2 regions of the Kocuria sp. CCUG 69068 genome follow, and region 1 is predicted to be linked to the other one. Evidence: predicted binding sites of a transcription regulator. Region 1 holds the regulator's gene; the other holds the start of a gene.
What was found. Region 1 encodes LexA, which represses DNA repair genes until DNA is damaged. Its sites were predicted from a motif close to TCGAACANNTGTTCGA; they were not measured.
Positions count from the first base shown of each region.

Region 2: a site for LexA is predicted at 4,711-4,726, ahead of CRM73_RS13255 (DUF6504 family protein). Genes of this name have one in related genera too.

Region 1 covers NZ_PDDL01000027.1:1,686-9,124, reverse strand. Annotated here, with positions in the region: gene CRM73_RS07520 (ATP-dependent DNA helicase) at 1-807, shown strand, start outside; gene lexA (transcriptional repressor LexA) at 958-1,737, opposite strand; gene CRM73_RS07510 (hypothetical protein) at 2,082-2,510, shown strand; gene CRM73_RS07505 (histidinol-phosphate transaminase) at 2,601-3,704, shown strand; gene hisB (imidazoleglycerol-phosphate dehydratase HisB) at 3,849-4,478, shown strand; gene hisH (imidazole glycerol phosphate synthase subunit HisH) at 4,475-5,242, shown strand; gene CRM73_RS07490 (hypothetical protein) at 5,239-5,400, shown strand; gene priA (bifunctional 1-(5-phosphoribosyl)-5-((5-phosphoribosylamino)methylideneamino)imidazole-4-carboxamide isomerase/phosphoribosylanthranilate isomerase PriA) at 5,461-6,213, shown strand; gene CRM73_RS07480 (SseB family protein) at 6,210-7,064, shown strand; gene CRM73_RS07475 (DUF1844 domain-containing protein) at 7,110-7,439, opposite strand, start outside.
Region 2 covers NZ_PDDL01000072.1:7,088-14,526, forward strand. Annotated here, with positions in the region: gene CRM73_RS13220 (Rieske (2Fe-2S) protein) at 1-107, shown strand, start outside; gene CRM73_RS13225 (MsnO8 family LLM class oxidoreductase) at 168-1,175, shown strand; gene CRM73_RS13230 (nucleosidase) at 1,236-1,805, shown strand; gene CRM73_RS13235 (lipoate--protein ligase family protein) at 1,850-2,566, shown strand; gene CRM73_RS13240 (SOS response-associated peptidase) at 2,605-3,441, shown strand; gene CRM73_RS13245 (pyridoxamine 5'-phosphate oxidase family protein) at 3,456-3,857, shown strand; gene CRM73_RS13250 (GNAT family N-acetyltransferase) at 3,982-4,485, opposite strand; gene CRM73_RS13255 (DUF6504 family protein) at 4,787-5,110, shown strand; gene CRM73_RS13260 (fumarylacetoacetate hydrolase family protein) at 5,190-6,029, shown strand; gene CRM73_RS13265 (TIGR03885 family FMN-dependent LLM class oxidoreductase) at 6,160-7,128, shown strand; gene CRM73_RS13270 (MOSC domain-containing protein) at 7,167-7,439, opposite strand, start outside.

The DNA.
Region 1 (7,439 bases):
GTGGCCCCGCTCAGCGTGGCCGGCACCCTGCGGGAGGGGCTCTTCGACGGGCGCACCGTGGTCCTCACCTCCGCCACCCTGTCCGTCGGCTCGTCCTTCGACTCCGCCGCCGGCGCCCTCGGCCTGCGGGGCGAGGGCGCCCCGCGCTGGGAGGGCGTGGACGTCGGCAGCCCGTTCGACTACCCGAAGCAGGGCATCCTCTACCTCGCCAAGCACCTGGAGAAGCCCGGCCGCCGGCTCACGGAGGCCCAGCTGGACGAGATGCTGGCCCTGCTGGAGGCCTCCAGGGGCGGGGCCCTCGGGCTCTTCTCCTCCCGCCGGGCGGCGGAGGAGGCGGCCGAGGCGCTCCGCGGGCGCACCGACCTGCCGATCCTGTGCCAGGGGGAGTCCTCGCTCGCGGGACTCGTCCAGGAGTTCACCGACGACCCGGCCACGAGCCTGTTCGGCACGATGAGCCTGTGGCAGGGCGTCGACGTCCCGGGGGCCTCGTGCCGGCTCGTGATGATCGACCGGATCCCCTTCCCGCGCCCGGACGACCCGCTGGCGAGCGCCCGCAGCCGCGCCGCGGAACGGGCCGGCGGCAACGGGTTCATGTCCGTGTCCGCGACGCACGCGGCCGTGCGGCTCGCCCAGGGGGCCGGGCGGCTCATCCGCGCGGGCGGGGACCGGGGCGTCGTGGCGATCCTGGACTCCCGGATCGCGACCGCCCGCTACGGCGGCTTCCTCCGCGGGTCCCTGCCGCCGCTGTGGACCACCACGGACCGCCAGGTGGTGCTCGGCGCCCTGCAGCGGCTCTCCGTGGGCTGAGCACGTCCGGCGGACGCCCGGGGTCTCCCCGGACCGCGCCGGGCCCGCACGGGGTGCGGACAGCAGGAGGTGTCCGGACGGCGGCCGGCCCGGACGGCAACGGGCCCCCCACCGGCGGCGGAGGGCCCGGGTGCCGGGGCGTGCGGCGGCTCAGAGGCTGCGCAGCACCGAGACGACCTTGCCCATCACGGTGGCGTGGTCGCCGAGGATCGGCTCGTAGCGCGTGTTCTGCGGCAGCAGCCAGGTGTGGCCGTCCCGCTGGCGGAAGGTCTTGACCGTGGCCTCGTCGTCGAGCAGGGCGGCCACGATGTCACCGTTGTCGGCGGCGCTCTGCCGGCGCACCACCACCCAGTCGCCGTCGCAGATCGCGGCGTCGATCATCGAGTCGCCCTTGACGCGCAGCATGAACAACTCGCCGTGCCCGACCAGCTGGCGGGGCAGCGCGAGGACGTCCTCCACGGACTGCTCGGCCGTGATCGGCCCGCCGGCGGCGATGTGGCCCACCAGGGGGACCATCGTCACGTCCGCCGAGGTGGACAGCTCGGCCACGGCGTTCTGGGCGGCGGGACGAGCGGTCCGGCTCGCCGGTGCCGCCGGGGCCTCCTGCGACGGCTCGGCGGACTCCGCCCCGGCGGTCCCGCGCAGCTGCAGGGGAGTGAGCACCTCCATGGCCCGCGGGCGCTTGGGGTCGCGGCGCAGATAGCCCAGCTTCTCGAGCTGGGCGAGCTGGTGGGTGACGCTGGAGAGCGAGGCCAGGCCCACGAGGTCCCCGATCTCCCGCATGGACGGCGGATAGCCGTGCTCGGCGATGGAGCGCTGGATGGCCTCGAGGATGGTGCGCTGGCGCACGGTGAGCCCGCGGCTGCGCGAGCGTGCCCCGGGGCGGGCGCCCCGGGCGCGGGGCTCCTCGGGGGTGGGGGGCTGGGCCATGGGAGCGTCGTCCTTTCCCGTCCGGCTGCAGGTGCCGCAGCCGGTCTGCGCGGTCCCGGTTCCGATGTCGGACCCGGGTGGTTCGATGGGTCCCGGTCGGCAGGCGCAGGGGATCCGCAGCGCGCGCCGGCCGGGGGCCCGGACCTGTCCTCAGCCTAGGCGACACGCCGTGTGTGTTCAAACATATGTACGACCCGCTGTCGACAGCATTCGCAGACACGTGCTAGACATGGGTCATCGGTATTCGAAAGTATGTTCGATCGAATGGAGGCCCGCGAGGGTCGTCGACCGGACCGGTGTTCGAGATCGCCCGCTCCGTGCGGGAACGTCAAGGAGTTCATGTCATGAGTGCCAGTGCCACCCTCACCCCCGTCGTCGCCCGCCGCCGCGAGTCCGCAGGATCCGCCCGGGGGCTCGGCCGTGCGCTCCGGCGGGCCCGTCCCGCCCGCTCCGCGTCCCGCACCCCGCTGACCCTGACCCGCCGCGGCCGCCTGGTGTTCCTGGGGCTGCCCGTCCTGGCCGGCTCCGCCGCCCTGGTGGTGCTCGCCGTGATCTTCCTCGTCCCCTCGACGGCCACGGCCACGAGCGCACCCGTCCCGGGCTCCGGGACCGAGCAGACCACTGTGTTCCCCGGGCAGAGCCTGTGGGAGCTCGCCGTGGCGGCCGATCCGGACCGGGACCCGCGGGAGGTCATGGACGAGATCGTGGAGCTCAACGACCTGGACAGCTCCGTGCTCGTGGCCGGCCAGCTCCTCGAGGTCCCGGCCGCCTGAGCCGCCCGCCCGATCAGCACGCCCCGCTCTGTACACCCCGATCTGTACGCCCCGATCTGTACGCCCCGGGCGGAGCACTAAACTGTCCGGGTGACGCAGAACCTGGACCGACTCAACGCCCTCCCGCTCCGCGACGACCTGCGCGGCAAGACGCCGTACGGCGCCCCGCAGCTCGACGTCGCCGTGGCGCTCAACACCAACGAGAACACTCATCCGGTCCCGGCGGACGTGCACGCGGCGATCGTCCGGGAGGTCACCGAGGCGGCCTGGACCCTCAACCGGTACCCGGACCGCGAGTTCACCGCCCTGCGCGAGGAGCTCGCCGCGTACCTCGGCCACGGGCTCGGGCCCGGGAACCTGTGGGCGGCCAACGGGTCCAACGAGATCCTGCAGCAGATCCTGCAGGCCTTCGGCGGCCCGGGCCGCACCCTGCTCAGCTTCGTCCCCACCTACTCGATGTACCCGCTGCTGGCCTCCGGCACGCACACCGGCTTCGTCGCCGGGGAGCGGGCGGCGGACTTCGGCCTGTCCGCGGAGTCCGCGGCCGAGCAGGTGCGCCGGCACCGCCCCAACGTGGTCTTCCTCTGCTCGCCCAACAACCCGACCGGCACCGCGCTGGGCTCGGACGTGGTCACCGCCGTGTACGAGGCGGGGGAGGAGTTCCGCACCGTCGTGGTGGTCGACGAGGCGTACGCGGAGTTCTCCCACGGCGGCACCCCCACCGCGCTCACGTTGCTCGAGGGCCGGCCCCGGCTGATCGTCTCCCGCACCATGAGCAAGGCGTTCGCGCTCGCCGGCGCCCGCCTCGGCTACTTCGCGGCGGCGCCGGAGGTCGCCGACGCCGTGCGCCTGGTCCGGCTGCCGTACCACCTCTCCGCCGTCACCCAGGCCACGGCCCTGGCGGCCCTGCGCCACTCGGAGTCGCTGCTGGCCAACGTGGAGGACATCAAGGTCCAGCGCGACCGGATCGTCGACGAGCTCAAGCGGATCGGGCTGGAGCCGGCCGAGTCGGACTCCAACTTCGTGTTCTTCGGCGGCATGGAGGACTCCCGGGCCGTGTGGGGGGAGCTGCTCGAGGACGGGGTGCTCGTGCGGGACGTCGGGATCCCCGGCCACCTGCGCGTCACCGCCGGCACCGAGGAGGAGACCACCGCGTTCCTGACCAGCATGGAGCGGATCGTCTCCGGCGGCTGAGGGGCCCCGGGGCCGGGTCCTCCCGACCCGGATAGCATGGAGGCAGACCACCACCACCGGGCCCGGGGCGCCGCCGTGCGTCCCGGCCCGGACCATCCGCGGCCCACCGACGGCCGTGCCGCGCCCGCGAGGAGTTCCCACCGAATGAGCGACCAGACCACCACCGGCACCCGTGCGCCCCGCCGCGCCGCCCTGGAGCGGCGCACGAGCGAGTCCACGGTGTCCGTCGAGATCGACCTCGACGGCACCGGCGAGAACGACATCGACACCTCGGTGCCCTTCTACGACCACATGCTCACCGCGCTGTCGAAGCACTCCCTGATCGACATGCGGATCCGGGCGACCGGGGACACCCACATCGACGTCCACCACACCGTCGAGGACACCGCGATCGTCCTCGGGGACGCCCTGCGCCAGGCGCTGGGCGAGAAGGCCGGGATCCGCCGGTTCGGCGAGGCCACCGTCCCGCTGGACGAGGCCCTGGCCAACGCCGTGGTCGACATCTCCGGCCGGCCCTACGCGGTGCACACCGGCGAGCCGGAGGGCCAGCAGTACCACCTCATCGGCGGGCACTTCACCGGCTCCATGGTCCAGCACGTCTTCGAGTCCCTGGCCCACCACGCCGGGATCTGCCTGCACGTCACGCTGCTGGCCGGCCGGGACCCGCACCACATCGCCGAGGCCCAGTTCAAGGCCCTGGCCCGCGCGCTGCGCCAGGCCGTGGAGCCCGATCCCCGGGTCCGCGGCATCCCGTCCACGAAGGGGGCCCTGTGAGCACCGACGGCACCACCGCGACCGACGGCGCCGGCCGGCCCACCGTCACGGTCCTCGACTACGGCGCCGGCAACGTGCGCTCGGCCGTGCGCGCCCTCGAGGCCGCCGGCGCGGACGTGGTGCTCAGCGCCGACCCCGAGGCGGTGCTCGACGCCGACGGCCTCGTGGTCCCCGGCGTCGGCGCGTTCGCCGCCGTCATGGACGGTCTGCGCTCCGTGGACGGGCTGCGCCTGATCGGCCGCCGCCTCGCCGGCGGACGGCCCGTGCTGGGCATCTGCGTGGGCCTGCAGGTCCTCTTCGACTCCGGGGTGGAGCACGGCCAGGAGACCGAGGGCATGGGCGAGTGGCCCGGCGTCGTCGAACGGCTGAAGGCCGACGTCGTCCCGCACATGGGCTGGAACACGGTCGACCCGCCCGAGGGCAGCGTCCTGTTCCGGGGCATCGAGGACCAGCGCTTCTACTTCGTGCACTCCTACGGGGTGCAGGAGTGGGACTTCCCGCAGAGCATCCAGAAGATGCGGCCGCCGCAGGTCACCTGGTCCGACCACGGCGGGCGCTTCATCGCCGCTGTGGAGAACGGGGCCCTGTGCGCCACGCAGTTCCACCCCGAGAAGTCCTCCGAGGCGGGCATCCAGCTGCTGCGCAACTGGATCGGCACCCTGCCGCGCACGGGACGCCTCGACCACCTCAAGGCCGGCGACCCTCTCGGCGGGGACACCCTGGCCGGCCGGCCGACCCTGGAGAGCCAGGACGGCGCCGCGTGAGCGCGGCCGTCGTCGTCATGGTGCTCGGGGCGTTCGTCGCCGGCGGCGCCATCTCGTTCCACCAGCAGCGCAAGCCGCTGTGGACGGTCGTCCTCCTGGCCGCCGTCGCGGCGGCCCTCGTCGGCTACGGCTGGTACGCCTGGTTCCAGGGCCGCTGAGCTCCGGGCCCACCCCGAACGCCCGCACACCCGCACCCGAGCACCGAGAGAAGAGAACCCATGTCCCTGAGCGAGACCCCCCGCCTCCAGCTGCTGCCCGCCGTCGACGTCGCGGACGGCCAGGCCGTGCGCCTGGTCCAGGGCGAGGCCGGCTCCGAGACCGGCTACGGCGACCCGCTCGAGGCCGCCCTCGCGTGGCAGGAGGCCGGCGCCGAGTGGATCCATCTCGTGGACCTCGACGCCGCCTTCGGCCGCGGCGACAACATCGACGTCCTCCGCCGCGTGGCCGCCGAGCTGGAGCTGAAGGTCGAGATGTCCGGCGGCATCCGCGACGACGCCTCGCTGGAGCGGGCGCTGTCCCTGGACCCCGCGCGGATCAACCTGGGCACCGCGGCCCTCGAGAACCCCGAGTGGACGCAGAAGGTCATCGCCGAGCACGGCGACGTCATCGCGGTGGGCCTCGACGTGCGGGGCACCGTGCTCGCCGCCCGCGGCTGGACCGAGGAGGGCGGGGACCTCTGGGAGGTCCTGGACCGCCTCGAGGAGCACGGCTGCGCCCGCTACGTGGTCACCGACGTCACCAAGGACGGCACCCTCAAGGGCCCCAACCTGGAGCTGCTGCAGGAGGTCGCGACCCGCACCGACAAGCCCGTGGTCGCCTCCGGGGGGATCTCCTCCCTCGAGGACCTCGCCGCCCTGCGCACCCTGGTGCCCTCCGGCGTCGAGGGCGCGATCGTGGGCAAGGCCCTCTACGCGGGCCGCTTCACCCTCGAGGAGGCCCTCGACGTGGCGGGCCGGCCGGGAGCGCGGTGACCGAGCGGCCCCTGCCGGCGCACATCGCCGCCCAGCTCGCGGGCGCGGGCGGCACAGAGGACACCGGCGGCCAGGCCTGGGCGGGGCGCGACCTGGGGGAGGGCACCAGCCACACCCACCGCTTCCCCGACGACGACGGCGCCGCCGCCCCGGCCGTGCTGCAGGCCCTCGCGGACCTGCGCGCGGGGAGGGGGGACGAGTCCGCGGTGGTCGCCGCGCTGGCCGGGACCCGGGTCTTCGTGCCCGTCGTGGCCGAGGTCTCGGCCTCCACCGTGACCGAGGCCGGTCTGGTGGCCGACAAGGAGGCCGACATGGCGCTCGTGTCCCTGCGGGCGGCGGACGGCCGGCAGGTGCTGCCGGTCTTCACGTCCACCGCGGCGCTCGCGCACTGGCACGACCGGGCGCGGCCGGTGGCCACGGACGTCCGCCGGGCGGCCGTGGCCGCGGTCAAGGACGGCACCCAGCTGCTCGTGCTCGACCCGGGCACGGAGCTCCCGTTCGTCGTGCGCCGCCCGGCCCTCTGGGCGCTGGCCCAGGGCAGGACCTGGACGCCCTCCTACCGCAGCCCGACGGTCGGGGCGGGCGTGCGGCGCTGCGCCGAGGACCTGCCCGGGGTGCTCGGCGTGGGGACGGCCCCCGGCGACGGGGTGGCCGTGCGCGCCGCGGACGGGGCGGTCGTCCGGGGCGGCGGGGCGGGCCCCGAGCTGGCCGTGGTGCTGTCCCTGCGCGCCGGGCTCGACCGGGCGCAGCTGGACGACGTCGTCGCCCGCTTCCAGGCCCGGCTGAGCGTCGAGCCGGCCCTCGCGGAGGACGTGGACTCGATGCAGCTGCGTCTCACGACGGCGGGCTGACCCGGGGAACCCGGATCAGCCCGCGGCACGCGTGGTGACGGTCCTTCAGGTGACGGGACCCGTGAACCGCTCGCCGGGTCCCTGGCCGGGGGCGTCCGGGTAGCGCGAGGCCTCCCGGAACGCGAGCTGCAGGGTGCGCAGGCCGTCGCGCAGCGGAGCGGCGTGCTGCGAGCCGATCTCCGGGGCGGCGGCGGTGACGAAGCCGGCCAGCGCGGTGATGAGCTTGCGCGCCTCGTCGAGGTCCTTGAGCTCCTCCGCGTCCTCGCCGGCGGCGAGACCGCACTTCACGGCGGCGGCGCTCATGAGGTGCACGGCCGCGGTCGTGATGACCTCGATGGCGGGGACCTCCGCGATGTCGCGCATCTGCTCGTCGAC
Region 2 (7,439 bases), on a different contig from region 1:
TCCGGCTCGCGGACGGCGCCGTGGTCCGCGGACCGGCGACCGCCGCGCAGCCCAGCTACGAGACCCGCGTCGAGGAGGGACGGATCCAGGTCCGGCGCCGGCCCTGACCGTCCCGGACTCCGGCAGCGGCCCGGAATGCTTCCGGCGCCGCCCGGGTTGTGCGCACCATGGCCCTCTCCGACGTCCCGCTCTCCCTCCTCGACCGCGCCAACACCCGGGACGGCTCGACGGAGGCCGAGGACCTCGCCCGCGTCCTGGAGCGGGCCGAGCGCGCGGAGGAGCTGGGCTACCACCGGTTCTGGGTGGCCGAGCACCACGCGGTGCCCGGGATCGCCGGGTCCGCGCCGGCGGTGCTGATGGCCGCTCTGGCCGCCCGGACCCGACGTCTCCGGATCGGCTCCGGCGGGATCATGCTCCCCAACCACCAGCCCCTCGTGGTCGCCGAGCAGGCCGCCACCCTCGAGGCCCTGCACCCCGGCCGGATCGACCTCGGCGTGGGCCGCTCCCTCGGCTTTACCGCCGCGGTCCGGGACGCGCTGCGCACCGGCAAGGAGGCCGCGGACCGCTTCGGGGACGACCTGGCCGAGCTGCTCGCGCACCTCTCCGGCGCGGCCCCGGTGACCGCCCGGCCCCGCAACCACGCCGCCACGCCGGTCTTCGTCCTGGCGACCGGCGCCGGGGTGGAGACCGCGGCCCGGGAGGGACTCGCCGTGGTGCTCGGCGGCCCGGCGATCTTCCGCGAGGGCCCCGGCGGCGGCGCCGCGGTGCTCGAGCGGTACCGCGCGCAGTTCCGCCCGTCGTCGTGGTGGCCGGAGCCCTACGCGGTGGTCTCGGCGAACGTCGCGGTGGCGCGGACCCGCGCGGCCGCCCGTGAACTGCTGCTGCCCGAGGCCCGCGCCCTGGCCGCCTCCCGCACGCGGGGCGAGTTCCCGCCCCTGGCGCCCGCACGGCCCGCGGAGCCGGACGGGCTCACGGCCCGGGAGCGGGCCCTCGTGCAGGAGACCCTCACGTCCTCCGTCCACGGCACGGCCCCGGAGGTCCGGGACCAGCTGGAACGGCTGCTCGCGCGCACCGGGGCGGACGAGCTGCTCGTGACGGGTGGCGCGCACGATCTCGACGCCCAGGCGGACTCCGACCGGCGGCTCGCCGCGCTGTTCACCACCCGCCCGGCCTGACCTCCCCGCCGGGAGGTCAGGCCGGGCGGGAGCGGGAGGGAGTGCGGATAGAGTGACGGGGTGCCACAGCTGCTCGTTCTCGCCGCCCACCCCCTGGAGACCAAGTACTTCCCGGAGGACATCGACCTGGTCCTGACCGGTGTCGGGATGTCGGCCGCGGCGGTGCGCACCACCGAGGCGGTACTGACCCGCTGCCCGGACCCCGCGCGCCGGGCGGAGCTGACGGTGCTCAACATCGGCAGCGCCGGCGCCCTCAAGCACGGGCTGACCGGGGTGCTCGAGCCCTCCCGGATCATCAACCGGGACGTGGACGAGGAGCTGCTGCGCGCGGCCGGGATCCCCGTGGACAACGTCATCGAGCTCGGCGGCGACGGCCCCGTGCTCGCCACCGGGGACTCCTTCGTGGCCGGCGGACCCGCCCGGGACGCCCTGGCCGCCCGGGCGGACCTCGTGGACATGGAGGGCTGGGCGATCGCGGTGGCCTGCCGGCACCTGGGCGTGCCGCTGCGGATGGTCAAGCACGTCTCCGACGCCGCCGACGAGGAGGCGGTCGCGTGGGCCGAGAAGGTCGAGCTCAGCGCCCTGGCCCTGGGGCGCTGGTTCCGCGGCAGCGGGATCACCGGGGCGTGACCTGACGCAGGACCGTCCGGATCCGCCACTAGACTGGGGCCAGCATGAAACTTCTCCGCCAGCGCGAGTCCCTGGGCGCCCAGCAGGACTACGAGAGCGCCATGACCCTCCTCGCCGACGTGCGCCGCAGCGGGCCCGTCCTGCGCCTGTACGAACCGGCCCCCACGGTCGCCTTCGGCCGCCGGGACGAGCTGCGCCCGGGCTTCCCCGACGCCGCCCGGGCCGCCCGCGAGAGCGGGTTCGAGCCCCTGGTCCGCAAGGTGGGGGGCCGCGCCGCGGCCTACCACGGCGGGTGCCTGATCATCGACCACCTCGAGGCCGCCGAGGACCCCACCTCGGGCATCCAGGACCGCTACCGGCTCTTCGGCGACATGATCGTGGCCGCCCTGGAGGAGCTCGAGGTCGAGGCGGACGTCGGCGAGATCCCGGGCGAGTACTGTGCCGGCGAGCACAGCGTGCACGGGACGCACCCGGCGTCGTCGTCCACCCCGGGCCGGAAGGTGAAGCTGGCCGGGACGGCCCAGCGGGTGGTCGCGGGCGCCTGGTACTTCAGCACCGTGCTCGTGGTCGAGCAGTCCGAGCCCATCCGCTCGGTGCTCACCGACGTCTACTCGGCCCTCGACCTGGACTGGGACCCGGCCACCGCCGGGGCCGTGGACGACCTGCGCCCGGGCACCACCGTGGCCGACGTGGAGCGCGGGATCCGCAAGGTGTACGGCATGTACTCCCGGTACCTGGGGTACGGGCCGCTCACCGACTGAGCCCCGGCCGCGGGCCGGGCAGACCGAGGAGGCAGCAGATGTGCGGACGCTACGTCATCGCCCGGGCCGTGGGCGACCTCGTCGCCGCGACCGGGGCGGTCCCGGACGAGAGCCTGGGCGAGGCCGACACCGAGCGGCTGCGGGCCAACTGGAACACCGCGCCCACCACCGACGTGCCGATCGTCCTGGAACGCCTCACCGGCGGGAACGGCCGGGACGACGACGGGGAGCTGGTGCGCGAGCTGCACGTGGCCCGCTGGGGACTGGTCCCGGGCTGGGCCAAGGACCCGGCGGTCGGGTCGAAGATGTTCAACGCCCGCTCGGAGACCGTCCTCGAGAAGCCGTCCTTCCGCAAGGCGGTCCGGGCCCGCCGGTGCGCGGTCCCGGCCAACGGCTACTACGAGTGGAAGAAGGAGCCCGGCGCCGGGAAGGGCGGGCGCAAGCAGCCCTACTACGTCCACCCGGCCGATCCGGAGGAGACCATCTGGTTCGCCGGGATCTACGAGTGGTGGCGGGTGCCCGAGGGCACGGAGCTGCACTCCGCGGCCCTGCAGCCGGGCAGGGACGGCGGCGGGAGCACCTGGTTGCTGTCCTGCTCCATCCTCACCACCGACTCCCCGGAGCCCTCCGACGAGCACCCCGTGCTCACGGAGCTGCACGGTCTGCACGACCGGATGCCGATCCCGCTGGCGCCCGAGCACGTGGGGGACTGGCTGCGCCCCGGGGAGGACGACGCCCCGCAGCTCGTGGACCTGGTCCGGGCCGAGGCGCACCGGACGGCCGCCCGCTGGGTGCTCGACCCGGTGGGCCCGGCGGTCGGCAACGTGCGCAACAACTCCCCGGAGCTCGTCGAGCCGCAGCGGAGCCTGTTCTGAGCCCCCGGGAGCCCGTGGACCGGGTCACCGCCTTCGTCCGCGCCCACGGCGGCGGGGTCGTGGCGACCAACAGCGGCGCCGGCTGCCCCGAGTCCGCGTGGATCAACCTCGCGGCCCTCGGGGACGGGCGGCTGGTCTTCGGCACGAACGAGCGCAGCCGCAAGTACGCCAACCTCCTCGCCGATCCCCGGGTCTCCCTCGTGGTGGTCTCCGGGACGGGCCAGGAGTTCCAGCTCGAGGGCGAGGCCGCCGTGCTGGAGGGCTCCGCCGCGCAGGACGCCGGCGAGGTGCTGGAGTCCCGGCACCCGGGGGCCACGGACAAGGACAGCACCCGGCTCGTGGCGGTGCGCCCCAGCTGGGCGCGGTTCGTCGACATCGCCGCCGATCCCCCCGTCCGGGAGGAGTTCTCGCTCTGAGCCGGTCACAGAAGAGGCCCGGGACCCGCATCGCGGGTCCCGGGCCTCTTCCACGGCCTGGTGCCGGGCCCTGTTCGTGCCGGCGTCCCCTCCGGCGTCCCCCGGTCCGGAGCGCCCGCCGGGCTCAGACGTCGTCCGTCTCGGGGACCCACCGGTTGAAGTCGAGCGTCAGGTAGAGCGCGAGCGCCGCCGCGTTGTCCTCGGCGATCCGCAGGCTGACCTGGTCGTAGCCGTTGTCGTAGAGGGTGCCCATGGCGCAGCGCACCAGCTGCTCGGCCAGGCCCTGGCGGCGGCGGGAGGCCGCCGTGAACAGCTCGAAGATGTAGGGGACGTCAGGGAGGTCGTCGCCGACCCGCCGGGACAGCACGAGCGCGGCGGCCACCACGGTCCCGTCGTCGTCGACCACCACCGGCGAGGCCTCGGGCAGGAAGGGCCCGTACTCCCCGTCGAAGACTCCCCGGATCACCTGGCGGGCCTCCTCCAGACTGGAGACCCCGCCCTGCTCGTAGGAGGAGTAGTAGAGCTGGGCGAGGCTCTCGGCGTCCTCCGGGCCGGACGGACGCAGATTCACCGCGGGCTTCTTGGTGTTCGCCGCGGTGTGGGCGATCAGCGTGATGGTTCCGGTCATGGAAGGCCTCCGTGAGGTCGACGCCGGCTGCTCCGGCGGGGCGGACGAGGGACAGGGGACGTCCGGGAGGGCCGCGCAGGGCAGGCCCTCCGTGCATTCAGCGTATCCATTTCGCTGGGCTTGTCCATGCTTCGCCGTCCTCGATCGCAAAAGTGAACGACCAGGTCGGAGCGGGGACTTCACGGGAACACCTGTTCCTTTTCCGCGCTCTTCCGGGTTAGCGTGTCGTACAGGTGTTCTAGCTTCCAGGGAACAGGGCGCACCGGGGACGGGCGCCGGGCCGAGGGAGAGAGGAGCCGTCGTGGGTTTCCTGACGGAGAGCGTCGACGTGGACTGCGACACGGACGGGGTGCCGGTGGGCGTGCGCTGGCGCGGGCGGGACTACCTGGTGGCCCAGGGGCCCGTGCGCTGGTACGAGCGCCGCGCCTGGTGGTCCGAGGACGCGCGGCTGCCCAAGGACCGGGGGATCGGTGCGGTGGACCAGCAGATGTGGCGGGTCCAGGTGCAGCTGAACACCCGCTCCGAGCTGCTGACCCTCGAGCTCGTCCACACCCTCGACACCGGGCGCTGGCGGCTGCTCGCCGCCACGAGCGCCTCGGGGATCCGCGTGGTGCGCTGCGCGTAGGCCGCCGCGGTGCACCCTCCCGCCGGAGGTGCATAGGATCGTCGGTGGAGACCGCACCGCAGAACGTGAGGGAGCACCCGTGAGACTCGGCACCGTGCGACGAGACGGCACCACCCAGGCCTTCCGGCAGGAGGACGGGCGGACCGTCTACCTCCCCGTCCCCGACGTCAGGGCCCTCCTCGCCGGGGGCGACCTGCGGCTGCCGGGGGAGCCGGGCCCCGCGCCGGCCCCGGAGGACCTGGCGACGCCCGTCCTGCGCCCGGGCAAGATCCTGTGCGCCGGGCTGAACTTCTACGACCACGCGGAGGAGGTCGGTCAGGAGATCCCGGAGCACCCCACGATCTTCGCGAAGTACGCCACCGCGCTCATCGGCCCCACCGACCCCATCGCCATGCCGGAGGAGTCCGAGAAGATCGACTGGGAGGCCGAGCTCACCGTGGTGATCGGCTCGCCCCTGCGCCACGCCACGCCGGACCAGGCGCGGGCCGCGATCGCCGGGTACACCATCATGAACGACATCTCGGTGCGGGACTGGCAGGGCCGGACCTCCGAGTGGTTCCAGGGCAAGAACTTCGACCGCACCACCCCGGTGGGCCCCGTGGTGGTGACCCCCGACGAGATCGACCCCGAGGCGGGACTGGCGATCCGCTGCACCGTGGACGGCGTGCGGCACCAGGACTCCGGCACCGACCGGATGATCTTCTCCGCCGTGGAGCTGGTCGAGTACCTCAGCCGGTTCCTGACCCTCGAGCCCGGGGACCTCGTGGCCTGCGGCACTCCCGCCGGCGTGGGCCTGGCCCAGAAGCCCCGCCGGATCTGGTTGCGGGACGGCCAGGAGGTCGTCACCGAGATCGAGGGCATCGGCGAGCTGCGCAACGTCTGCACCCCCGCCGAGGACCTCCGGGCGGCGGCCGGCTGACCCGGCACCCGTCCCCACCCGGTCCCGTCCTCCCTCTCCTGCTGTCCAGATCCCACTGACCTGATCCCCGTGACCTGATCCCCGTGACCTGATCCCACTGTCCTGTTCCCGCCTTCGACCGGAGGACCCCATGGCGACGATCGGCTTCCATGCCTCCCACGAGCAGATCCCTCCCGAGCAGCTGCTGCGCGACGTCGAGCACGCCCAGCGGGCCGGCTTCGCCGCCGCCATGTGCTCGGACCATCTCGAGCCGTGGTCGCCGCACCAGGGCCACTCCGGGTTCGCCCTGTCCTGGCTGGGCGCCGCCCTGGCCACCACGGACCTGCCCTTCGGGTTCGTGCACGCCCCGGGCCGGCGCTACCACCCCGTGGTCACCGCCCAGGCCACGGCCACCCTCGCCCGCATGTTCCCCGGCCGGATCTGGACCGCCCTGGGCAGCGGGCAGAAGCTCAACGAGCGGGCCGTCACCCCGGACTGGCCGGCCAAGGAGCACCGGCAGCGGTTCCTCGAGAGCAGCTTCGACGCCGTCCGCCGGCTGCACGCGGGCGAGGAGGTGTCCTGCCGCGAGCCGTTCCACGCCGACCGCGCCCGGGTCTGGGACCCGCCGGAGGTCCTGCCCGCCCTGCGCGTGGCCGCGCTCACCCCGGCGACGGTCCGCCGCTTCGCCCCCCTGGCCGACGGGTTCATCACCGTCCAGCAGCCCCTCGAGGACCTGCGCCGGATGCTCGAGGCCTGGCGCGAGGCCGGCGGCACCGGGCGGACCGCGCTGCAGGTGCACCTGAGCTGGGCGCCCTCCCCGGAGCAGGCCCGCGCGATCGCCTTCGACCAGTGGCGCACCAACGTCTTCGACGCCGTGACCATGGCCGAGCTCGCCTCGCCCCAGGACTACCTGCGCAAGGCGGTCCAGGAGGACGTGGGGGATGAGCAGATCGCCGGGGCGGTCAACGTCTCCGCCGACCTCGGCCGGCACGCCCAGTGGCTGCACGAGTACGCCGACCTCGGCTTCGACGAGATCTACCTCCACCACGTGGGGCAGGAGCAGGGCCGCTTCCTCGACGCCTTCGGGGAGACGGTGCTGCCCCAGCTGGCGCAGGCCTGACCCGGCGCGGGCCCGGGCGCCGGTCCCGGGTGGGCGGGCTACGGCAGCCGGGACGGGCGCCGCAGCACGGCCGCGCCGGCCAGCTCCGGCTCGAGCGGGACCGGGCTGTGCAGCACGGCCGGTCCGCGGTGCAGGTCGCCGCTGGACAGCGGCCGGCAGCGCAGGCCCCCTCGCCCCCGCATGGCGGCGTGCGCGCCCGGAGCCAGGACCCGGTCCATCCACACGCAGGGGTGGGCCGGGCGCCCGCCCCGCAGCCGCACGAGGGCGCCCCGGGACTCCAGCGCGAACTCCTCGCCCAGCAGCGGGGCCAG